DNA from 2 places in the Hydrogenophaga sedimenti genome. Region 1 is predicted to be linked to the other one. Evidence: riboswitches for the same ligand, from Rfam matches in the RefSeq annotation. Region 1 holds a riboswitch; the other holds the start of a gene.
What was found. Region 1 has a riboswitch for cobalamin ahead of ACS5NL_RS10315 (TonB-dependent receptor domain-containing protein). Riboswitches for the same ligand answer to the same signal wherever they lie in the genome.

Region 1 (5,436 bases):
GGCATCGCGCCGCAGCGCACCCAGCCAGCCCGCGTCGATGCCGGCCAGCCCGGTGCCCAGGTCTTCGCTGCGCACCGAGGCCTGCAGCATCTTCTCGTGCCCGTCGCTGGCCACACGGTTGGCCAGCACGCCGGCCCAGGGCAGGCCCGGGCGGTAGTGGCGCAGGCCGTGCACCAGCGCGCCAAAGGTCCCGGCCATGGACCCGGCGTCGATCACCGCCAGCACCGGAATGCCCAGCTTGACGGCCAGGTCCGCCGCGCTCGGCTCGCCATCAAACAGCCCCATCACCCCTTCGATCAGGATCAGGTCGCTGTGGGTGGCGGCTTCGTGCAGCCGGGCGCGGATGTCGTCTTCGCCGTTGAGCCAGAGGTCCAGGTTGTGCACCGGCTGGCCGCTGGCCAGCTGGTGCCAGTGCGGGTCCAGGAAATCCGGCCCGCACTTGAACACCCGCACGCGCCGACCCTGCCGCGCGTGCAGCCGCGCCAGCGCGGCCGTGACGGTGGTCTTGCCCTGGCCGGAGGCCGGGGCCGCGATCAGCAGGGCGGGACAGTTCGCCATCGCCATCCCGAGGCTCAGCGCGGCGTCCAGCTCAGGCCGAGGTAGAAGGTGCGGCCGGCGGTGGCGTAACCCAGCACCGACTCGTAGTCCTTGTCGGTCGCGTTGTCCACGCGCGCCAGCAGGCGCCAGTCGCGCGCGACGTCGGTGCTGGCCGTCAGGTTCAGCAGCGTGTAGGCGGGCAGCGCCTGCAGGTTGGCCGCGTCGTTGAAGCGCTGGCCGGTGTGCTGCACCTCGCCACCGATGCGCCAGCCGCCGACCGGCATGTCGGCCGTCAGTGTGGCCTGCGTCTTGGAGCGGCGCGCCAGCAGCAGCCCGGTGTCGGCGTTCTTCGGACGCATCAGGTCCAGCGATGCGCCGACGTTGACTTCGCCCAGCTTCGATCCGCCCGACAGGGTCACGCCGGTGTAGGTGGCGCGGCCGGTGTTGCCGTAGCAGCCGGCGAAATCGCCCACACCGTTGATGCAGCTGCCGGCGCCATCCACGTAGTTGATGAGGTCCTTGACCCGGTTGCGGTAGACCACCACCGACGCACGGCCCACGCCTTCCTGCCAGCGCAGGCCGGCCTCGACGTTGCGCGCGGTCTCGGCCTTGAGGTCGGGCGTGCCGTAGATGCTGAAGCGCTGGAACAGGGTCGGCGCACGGAACGCGGTACCGGCCGAGGCGGTGAGCTGCAGACTCTTGGACAGCGCATAGCCGTAGGCCAGAGAGCCGGTGTTGTTGACGCCGAACTCGCTGTCGTCGTCGCGGCGCAGGTTGGCCTGCAGCGTGTGGTCGCCGGCGCGCAGGCCGTAGCCGACCGCCAGCGCGTTCTGGTGGCGGTCGGTGCTCTTGGGCGTCGTGCTGGCGTTTTCCAGCTGGTCTTCGCGGCGCTCCAGATCGACCGTCAGGCGACCAGGGCCGACGCGCAGCTCGTTGCGCAGCAGCCAGCTCTCGACCTGGGTTTCGGTGAGGTAGGTCGAGGGAGAGGTCTCGTAGCGGTCGGTGCCACGGGTGAAGCCCACACGGGTGCTCCAGTCGTCGCTCCAGCGAGCGTTCCAGTTCAGGCCCACGGTCTGCAGGTGGCTCTTGGCCTGGTCGTCCTTGCCCGCCGCGAAGCCGTCGTAACCGGCCTTCTGGCGGTTGTCCAGCAGCGTGGCTTCCAGCTTCTGGTCCGGCGTCAGCTTCCAGCCCAGGCGGCCGGAGAACGATTCGTTGCGATAGCCGTCCTTGTCGGGGTTGCCGGTGGGCTTGGCGTTGAAGCCGTCGCTACGCTCGGCACCGAGACCGAAGGCGTAGTCGACCGCGCCTTCACCGCCGCGCAACGAGGCATTGGCCTCACGGGTGTTGTGTGAGCCGATGCCCACGCGCACCGACGGGAAAAAGCCGGTCTCGCCCTGGCGGGTGAAGATCTGCACGACGCCGCCGATGGCGTCAGAACCATAGACCGCCGCAGCCGGACCACGCAACACCTCGATGCGGTCGACCTGTGACAGCGGGATGGTGTTCCAGCTGGCGCCGCCGGTCGATTGCGAGTCGATGCGCACGCCGTCCACGAACACCGCGGTGAAGCGGTTTTCGCCACCACGCAGGTAAACGTTGGTGGTCGAGGCAGGGCCGCCATTGCGGTTGATGGTCACGCCGGGCAGGCGCTCGAGCACGTCGGACACCGAAGCCGCGCCCAAGCGGTCGATCGCCAGGCGGTCAACCAGCGTCACGTCGGCGACCACGTCGGTGATGGGCAACTCGGAGCGGGTGGCACTGACCACCACGACGGATGGGGATTTCTGGGCCCAGGCGGCCACGGACAAGGCGCAGGCGAACGGAAGCACGGCCAGGCGTGCACTGAAAACGCGAGAAGACATGAGATGAACAGACACAGAAGGTTGCCCTCGCCGTCTTCCCCGACAGCGCATGGGCGTCACGGTGACGGATCCAGGGAACGTGTCACCACCGTGTTGGCCGGTATCCGGGCTGACAGAACAACTCTCATCGCCTTCCCGGGTGCCGGCAAAACCGGACTCCCAGTGGCTGCGGGATGAAAGCGGGGACGCAAGACCTGATGGCCGTGTTTCCCGTCTGTTTACCGTTGCGGGGGCAGCGCAGGTTAGGTCGGTCCGGTGTGGACTTTCCCTCCTGCTTCCCGTTGAACTGCGGCATGCGAACCACACTGCGAGCACCAACGGCGAGCATTCTAAGCCCGGGGGCCTTGCGGCAACCCTACAATGGGTTACTTAACTGTCGTCACCATGGCCGAGCCCAAGCATCTTGAACTGATCGCCGAGCGCGTCGAGCGGCTGCTCCTGCGCCATGAAGAACTTCAGCGCACCAACGCCCTGTTGCAGGACCAGGTGTCCGCGCTCAGGACCGAGCGCGATTCGCTCAAGTCCCGGCTGAACGCCGCCCGCTCGCGCATCGATGCCCTGCTCGACCGGCTGCCGGCCGGCAACGAGGCGGAGACACCGAAAGACTCCCGATGAACAAGCCGGCCTCCAAACAGATCGAGGTCCAGATCATGGGCCAGAGTTACCTGCTGTCCTGCCCGCCCGGAGGCGAGTCCGCGCTGCTGGATGCCGTCGAACGCGTGGACACGGCCATGTGCCGCATCCGCGACGCCGGCAAGGTCAAGGCCCGCGACCGCATCGCCGTGCTCGCCTCGCTCAACCTCGCCTTCGAGCTGTCGCAGAAGGAAGCCCAGAGTCTGTCGGCGCCGACCTTTGCCGCGTCCACGCCAGCACCGCTGACAAACCCGGCCGCAGCGCTCGAATCCGACGATCCGGCTGCACAGACCCGTGTCGACGATCTGCTCAAGCGTCTGGACCAGGCGCTGGGCAGCGACGGCCAGCTCATCTGAGCGCCGGCATCGCCCTCAGGAATTTTTTCCGACAGACGCAGCGGCACTGACCCCGCAGAGGCCTACAATTTCGCTGTCTGCAGTGCGCGCCGGGCTTTATATTTCCTTGAACCAATGCTCTTTGAGCCCGGGCTTGGTACATAACGTGGTTGGTGTGAGCGTCTCGCGTCAGATGAACCCGAAGCCCCGTTGCCCTCGCCCACCTGAACCCCCGGTTCAGGATGACGGTCCGGCGGCATCTGCAGACACCTAATTCCCCACTCCCCCCTGCGCCGCTTCGCGGCTTCCCCCCTCTCCTTCGGGAAGGGGGACGTGGCTTGTGGACCGGCGAAGCCGGGTCCACGGCCACTCTGGATCGGGCACGCGCTCCGGAGACCTTCCTTCATGTTCCTCGAACCACTGCTGATCGTTGAATTCGCCCTGCTGGGGCTGTGCTCCGGCTTCCTGGCGGGGCTGCTGGGTATTGGCGGCGGCATGGTGATGGTGCCGTTCATCAGTGCAATCCTGTCGCACCGCGGCGTGCCCGGCGGGCTGGCGGTGAAGATGGCGATCGCGACGTCGATGGCGACCATCGTGTTCACATCGATCTCCAGCGTGCGGGCCCACCACCAACGCGGCGCCGTGCGCTGGGACATCGTGCGGCGACTGGCGCCCGGCATCGTGATCGGTGCGGCCATCGCCAGCCTGGGGGTGTTCGCTCTGCTCAAGGGCGGCTCGCTGGCACTGCTGTTCGCCCTCTTCGTCGGCTTCTCCGCCACCCAGATGCTGCTGGACAAGAAGCCGCAGGCCTCCCGCACCCTGCCCGGCGCCGCTGGCCAGCTGGGCGCGGGCACGGTGATCGGCTTTCTCTCGGGACTGGTGGGCGCCGGTGGTGGCTTCATCAGCGTGCCCTTCATGACCTGGTGCAACGTGGCGATCCACAACGCGGTCGCCACCAGTGCGGCCCTGGGCTTTCCGATCGCGCTGGCCAACGCCATCGGTTACGTGATCGCAGGACAGGGCGTGCCCGACCTGCCGGCGGGCTCTGTCGGCTATGTCTTCGTGCCGGCGCTGGCCGTCATCGGCGCGGCGAGTGTGCTGATGGCCCCCCTCGGCGCCAAGGCCGCCCACGCGCTGCCCGTGAAGTCGCTCAAGCGCGCGTTCGCCGGTGTGCTCTATCTGCTGGCCGCCTACATGCTCTACAAGGGCCTGACCGCCTGACCGCCGCCGCGCGGAAGCGGCGCCCGGCTCAGCCGACAGGATGCAGCGGTCGGTCGGCGATCACGGTGCCGTCCTCATCGGCGTAGAGCCATTCACCAGGTCGCACGGCCACCCCCTGGATGCGCACGACAACGTCGCGCAGGCCCTGGTTGCGGCGGTCCGTCGGCAGGGGCATCGAAGCCAGCGCACGGATGCCGGTCTCGCACACCACCAGTTCGGCGACATCACGCACACAGCCGTCGATCAGCAGACCCGCCCATCCGTTGCGCGCAGCGGCTGCGCCGAGGTTGCCCCCCAGCAGCGCGCGGCGCAACGACGCGCCACCGTCCACCACGAGCACGCGCCCCTCACCCGGACTCTCGACCGCGGCCTTGACCACGCTGTTGTCGTCCAGGCACTGCACCGTGACCACGGGGCCTGCAAAGCGGCGGTGTGCGCCGAAATCGCGGAACACCGGAGGCAGAACCCGGAACGCGCCGGAGGTGTCGCCCTTGTGGGCATCACAGAGGTCGCAGGTGGCGAAATCAGGCGTGGAAATCATCTCTTTTCACTCGCAGAAGGACAGGTTGGACACAGGTTTTTCGCAGTCGAAATTGGATCATGGAGATGAGCCTTCTCTGCCCCCGGCACACCAGCAGTGCGCCGAGTGTTGTTTTCGGGGCGACTGCGGGTCGTTTTCCCTATGACAAGACGCAAAAAAACCGCGACTCCACCTTGGAAGGACGAAACATCTCCATTAGCATCCGAAACACCAGCGGGAGAGCGCGTTCTCCTCTGGTGTCATTCCACTTCTAGAAGGAAATCCCATCATGGCAACTGCAAAGAAAGCTCCTGCGAAGAAAGCCGCT
Region 2 (5,436 bases), on a different contig from region 1:
GCGGCACCCAGGCTGGACTTGCCGCAGCCGGCCACGCCCATGATCACCAGCGATGCATTCGGATCGGTTGACATGTGTGAGATAGCGCTATCTTTAAAACCCGGAAAAAACGGCCTGGACACCAGACCGTGGGGCTCAGGACGACGGATTCGGGTTTCCGAGGCTGTACGTCTTTCTGAGATAGCGCTATCTTATGGTCTGATTTCCAGCTGCCCAACCCGTACAAACCCTGATGCCACCCACCTCTGTCTCCCCAGCCTCATTGCCACGGCCCCGGGCCACCGGCCGGGTCACCCTGGCCGACGTGGCCGCCCTGGCTGGCGTCAGCCCCATCACTGTCTCCCGCACGCTGCGGGGCGAGCGCACGGTGGACCCGCTGCTGGCCGAGCGGGTGAGGGCCGCGGCCGCCGAACTGCGCTACATGCCCGACCCGGCGGCACGCGCCCTGGCGTCGAGACACAGCTCGCACGTCGCGGTGCTCATTCCCATGCTGTCCAACGCGCTGTTCGTCGACCTGCTGGAAGCGGTGCAGCGCACACTGCGCCCTTCGGGCTACCAGACGCTGATTGGCATCACCCATTACGACCCCGACGAAGAGGAGCAGTTGCTGCGCGAACAGCTGCTGCACCGGCCGGCGGGCCTGCTGGTGACCGGCATCGACCACAACGCACGCACGCGCGAACTGATCGACCGCAGCGGAGTGCCCTGCGTGCACCTGATGGCGCTTTCACCCGCGCCCGAGGTCTACTGCGTCGGCTTCTCCCAGACCGACGCGGGTGCCGCCATCACCCGCCACCTGCTGGACCGTGGTCGGCGGCGCATCGCCTTCGTCGCTGCCCAGCTGGACCCGCGGACCCTGCAGCGCGCCGAGGGTTACCGCCGCGCACTCGGTGCGGCCGGGCTGTACGACCCGGCCCTCGAACTGCTGGACGCCCGCCCTTCGTCCATGGCGCTGGGTGGCGAACTGTTTGCGCAGTTGCTGGGAGCGCATCCGGACTGCGACGCGGTGTTCTTCTGCAACGACGACCTGGCCCAGGGTGGCCTGCTGGCGGCCTTGCGACTGGGGGTGCCGGTTCCGCAGCAAGTGGCCGTGGCGGGTTTCAACGACCTTTCGGGCAGCGACCAGATGCTGCCGCCGCTGACCACGGTGGCCACGCCACGCGGCGCCATCGGCGAAGCCAGTGCGCAGATGCTGCTGGCCCTGATGCGGGGGGAGGCGCTTCCTGCCCACTCGGTGGATCTGGGCTTCGAACTGCGCGTGCGCCAGAGCAGCTGAGGCGCTCCGGCCGGCGGGGCGTCCTCCGGCACGATGGACCGCTGTCGCGCCCGGTGGCGGGCTCTCGACGCGGCGGGTGGTCGGTCCTATATTTCCCGGGTACGGAAAACACCGAGGCCTTCATGACGACACCCACCCTGCATTACCACCCGCTCTCTTCCTATTGCCAAAAGGTGCTGATCGCACTCGACGTGCTGGGGATCGGGTTCGACAGGCAGTTGCTGAATCTGGGAGACCCGGCGGAGCGTGCGGCGTACCTGGCCCTGTGGCCGACGGGCAAGATGCCGTTGCTGGTGGACCAGGGGCGGCCCGTCCCGGAGACCAGCATCATCATCGAGTACCTGCAGCGGCACCATGCCGCTCCCGGTCGCACGCTGATTCCTCCGGACCCGGACGCCGCGATCGACGTGCGCCTGTGGGACCGCCTGTTCGACCTGTACGTGATGACGCCCATGCAGGCGCTCACCGCCGACCTCCTGCGTCCCGAGGCTGACCGGGACGCACTCAACGTGGACCAGGCGCGCCAGCAGCTGTCGACCGCCTACGCGTTCATCGACCGGCATCTCGACGGGCGGACCTGGGTGAGCGGCAACGCATTCAGCATGGCCGACTGCGCCGCAGCGCCCTCCCTGTTCTACGCCGTGACCTACGTGCCGTTGCTGCCGGAGCAGGTCCACCTGGCGGCCTATGTCGAGCGGCTGATGGCCCATCCTTCGGTGGCGCTGGTCATCGATCAGGCCCGCCCGTGGTTCAAGTTCTATCCCGGGCGAGCCGGCCTGTCACGGCGCTTCTTCGACCCGGCCGCGGCCTGAGAAGCGCGCGATCGGCGAACCGGCGCGACCTGGACCGGCCGTTGCGGAACCCGGCCCCTCGCGTGCCGCTGCCACAAAGCTCGGGTATAGAATGCCCGTGTTGGTGCTCGCCGTGTCGTTCAGACATGGCAGTTCAACGGGAAGCAGGAGGGGGAGTCCCACCCGGACGAACCTAACCTGCGCTGCCCCCGCAACGGTAAGCAGACGGGTGGGCCAAGGCATTGCCGAAGTCCCCCATTTCTCAAAATGTCGCCACTGGTTCACACCGGGAAGGCTTTGAGGAACGTTCTGTCAGCCCGGATACCGGCCAACAAGGAAGCTGCGCCCCTGGCGTGGCTGTATTACCCAAACACCGTCGGGGAAGGCGGTGAGGGGTCTTCGCCGGTGTCCTCCTTTGTCCCTACGCTGCTTTTGCGAGCTTGAGCCAACGCTTGTGCGTTCGCTCGCCCCGGGCTTCCCGTTCGCCGTCGAAACCACCCGTCGCCTCTCCCTTGGGCATGCCATTGCCATCCGCGTTGTGTCTGACGCGTTCAACCCAAGGAGTCACTTCATGCACATCGAACCAGGTCTGGCCGTTCGCCACCGCCGGTCGCTGAAACACCGCCTTCACCCGACCACCTGACCGCGAGCACACCATGGGTGCCGGAACGGTCTGGTTCGTTGGCGCGGGTCCTGGAGACCCGGAGCTGATCACGGTCAAGGGGCGCGACCTGGTGGCGCGTGCGGGCGCCATCCTGTTCGCCGGGTCGCTGGTGAATGAGGCGGCGACCCGCTGGGCGCCGCCGGGTTGCGTGATCGCCGACAGCAAGGACATGACGCTGGAGCAGATGTCGGCCTGGCTGATCGCACATGCCGCGCGCTGCGACACCGTGGTGCGGCTGCAGACCGGCGACCCGGCGCTCTACGGCGCCCTGATCGAGCTGGTGCAGCCGCTGGACGCCGCGGGCGTGCCGGTGGCGGTGGTGCCGGGGGTGTCGTCCGCCATGGCCTCGGCGGCGGCGGCGGTCGAGAGCTTCACGCTGCCGGAGGTGACGCAGACCACCATCTTCACCCGGGTCGAGGGCCGCACGCCCATGCCCGAGGGCGAAGACCTGGCGGCCCTGGCGGCGCACCGCACGACGCTGTGCATCTTCCTGTCCATCACCTTGCTGCACAAGGTGGAGGCCGGGCTGCGCGCCGCCGGCTGGGCCGAGGACGCGCCGGTGCTGGTGGTGCACAAGGCCAGCTGGCCCGGCGAGGAGCGCATCGTGCGCGGCACGCTGGCCACCATCAAACAGCGGTGCCGCGAGGCCGGCATCGTCAGCCAGGCCATGGTGATCGCCAGCCCCACGCTGGGCGCGCGCCAGTGGCCGGAACTCACCCGGTCCCGCCTCTACGACCCCAGTTTCACCCACCGTTTCAGGAAAGCCACGACATGAAAGACACCACCATCCTGCTCGTGGGCCACGGCTCGCGCGAGGAATCCGGCAACCAGGAAATCCGCGACTTCGTCGCGCAATGGCAGGCGCGCCAGCCGGACTGGCGCATCGAGGTCTGCTTCATCGAATTCGCGCCGCCCTCGCTGCAAGACGGCCTGCTGGCCGCCGCCAGAAACAGCCGGCGCGTGCTGGTGCTGCCGCTGATCCTGAACGCGGCCGGCCACGTGAAGATGGAGATTCCGGAAGCGATCGAACACGCGCGCGAGCACCTGCCGGGTGTGGCGTTCCACTACGGCCCGCACCTGACGGCCTGCGACCCCATCCTGGCCATCCTCAAGCGCCGCCTGCGCAGGGCCATGGCCGAACTGGACATGCCCGATCCGACCACCACCGGCGTGGTGCTGCTGGGGCGCGGTTCGTCCGACCGCGGCGCCAACGGCGACATGGCCAAGATGGCGCGCTGGCTGCAGGAGGAGGGCGACCACGAGCTGGTGGAGCTGGCGTTCACCGGCATCACCTGGCCGCGGCTGGAGCGCGTGGTGCAGCGCCAGGTGCTGATCGGCATGCGGCAGGTGGTGGTGCTGCCGTACTACCTCTACACCGGCACGCTGATGCAGCGCATCCACCGCCAGGTCGAACACCTGCGCCTGCAGTACCCGCAGATCCGTTTCGCCTGCGGCACGCACTTCGGCTTCGAGAAGGAAATCTTCGAACTGCTCGAGCAGCGTGTGCACGACCTGCTGGCCGGTGTGCCCGACAGCAAGCTGCCCTGCGACGGCTGCAGCTACCGCGAGATCGCGCACGACCTGGGGCATGGCCACTCCCACGAGCACACGCACGCCACCGTGCAGGTGCACGCCCACGCTCCCGAGGTGTTGCCTGCATGAGCACGGTCAACACCATCACCGAACAGCTCACCCGGGCCGGCCAGGCCATCGAGCACGACAGCTTCGCCATCATCGACGCCGAGGCCGGCCCGCACGGCTACACCGGGGCGCAGTGGCCGATCGTGCGCCGCATGATCCACGCCAACGCCGACTTCGAGTTCAACGGCCTGACCGACTTCCACCCCGACGCGGTGGCGGCCGGCATCGGCGCCATGCTGCGCGGCGGCACGCCCGTGGTGGCCGACGTGGAGATGATCTGCTCCGGCCTGTCGCGGCCGCGCCTGAAGCACTTCGGCATGGCCACACACCAGTTCATCAGCGACCCCGACGTGATCGCCCAGGCCCAGGCCGAGGACAGCACGCGCGCCGTGCAGGCCATGCGCAAGGCGCACCGGCTGGGGCTGCTGGACGGCGCCATCATCGGCATCGGCAACGCGCCCACGGCGCTGATCGAGCTGGTGCGCCTGATCCGCGAGGAAGGCGTGCGCCCGGCGCTGGTGGTGGGCATGCCGGTGGGCTTCGTCTCCGCCGCCGAGTCCAAGGACCTGATGGCCGGTGTGGCCGGTGTGCCCTGGATCGTGATCCGTGGCCGCAAGGGCGGCTCCACCCTGGTGGTGGCGGCGCTGCACGCGCTGCTGTCGCTGGCCGAAGCGCAACAAAAGGGCGGCACCGCCGCCTGAGACCGGCATGAAAGACCAGGACACCCCGCGCGGCACCCGCACCGGTTTCACCACCGGCGCGTGCACCGCCGCGGCCGCCCGCGCGGCCGTGGAGGGACTGCTGACGGGGCAGGTGCCCGAGGCCGTCGAGAGCCTGCTGCCCAACGGGGACCGGGTGCACTTTGCCGTGCACGACGGCCGCTGTGACCAGGAGCGCGCGCACGCCATGGTGGTGAAGTTCGCGGGCGACGACCCGGACTGCACCGACGGCGCCCACCTCACGGTGGACCTGCGCCTGCTGCCCGGGCGGGTGGGCGAGGTGAGCTTCGTGGCCGGCGAGGGCGTGGGCACGGTCACCATGCCCGGCCTGGGGCTGGCAGTGGG

Region 2: another riboswitch for cobalamin. It lies ahead of cobM (precorrin-4 C(11)-methyltransferase); the one in region 1 lies ahead of ACS5NL_RS10315 (TonB-dependent receptor domain-containing protein).

What each region holds. Positions count from the first base shown of each region.
Region 1 covers NZ_JBPZHA010000005.1:185,620-191,055, forward strand. Annotated here, with positions in the region: gene ACS5NL_RS10310 (cobyrinic acid a,c-diamide synthase CobB) at 1-558, opposite strand, end outside; gene ACS5NL_RS10315 (TonB-dependent receptor domain-containing protein) at 573-2,399, opposite strand; cobalamin riboswitch at 2,478-2,733, opposite strand; gene ACS5NL_RS10320 (DUF904 domain-containing protein) at 2,784-3,014, shown strand; gene ACS5NL_RS10325 (cell division protein ZapA) at 3,011-3,388, shown strand; RNA gene ssrS (6S RNA) at 3,460-3,640, shown strand; gene ACS5NL_RS10335 (sulfite exporter TauE/SafE family protein) at 3,773-4,588, shown strand; gene rraA (ribonuclease E activity regulator RraA) at 4,617-5,129, opposite strand; gene ACS5NL_RS10345 (SWIB/MDM2 domain-containing protein) at 5,398-5,436, shown strand, end outside.
Region 2 covers NZ_JBPZHA010000018.1:37,937-43,372, reverse strand. Annotated here, with positions in the region: gene ACS5NL_RS21630 (gluconokinase) at 1-74, opposite strand, end outside; gene gntR (HTH-type transcriptional regulator GntR) at 233-1,276, shown strand; gene ACS5NL_RS21620 (glutathione S-transferase family protein) at 1,399-2,088, shown strand; cobalamin riboswitch at 2,173-2,414, shown strand; gene cobM (precorrin-4 C(11)-methyltransferase) at 2,724-3,506, shown strand; gene ACS5NL_RS21610 (sirohydrochlorin chelatase) at 3,503-4,393, shown strand; gene ACS5NL_RS21605 (precorrin-8X methylmutase) at 4,390-5,073, shown strand; gene ACS5NL_RS21600 (cobalt-precorrin-5B (C(1))-methyltransferase) at 5,081-5,436, shown strand, end outside.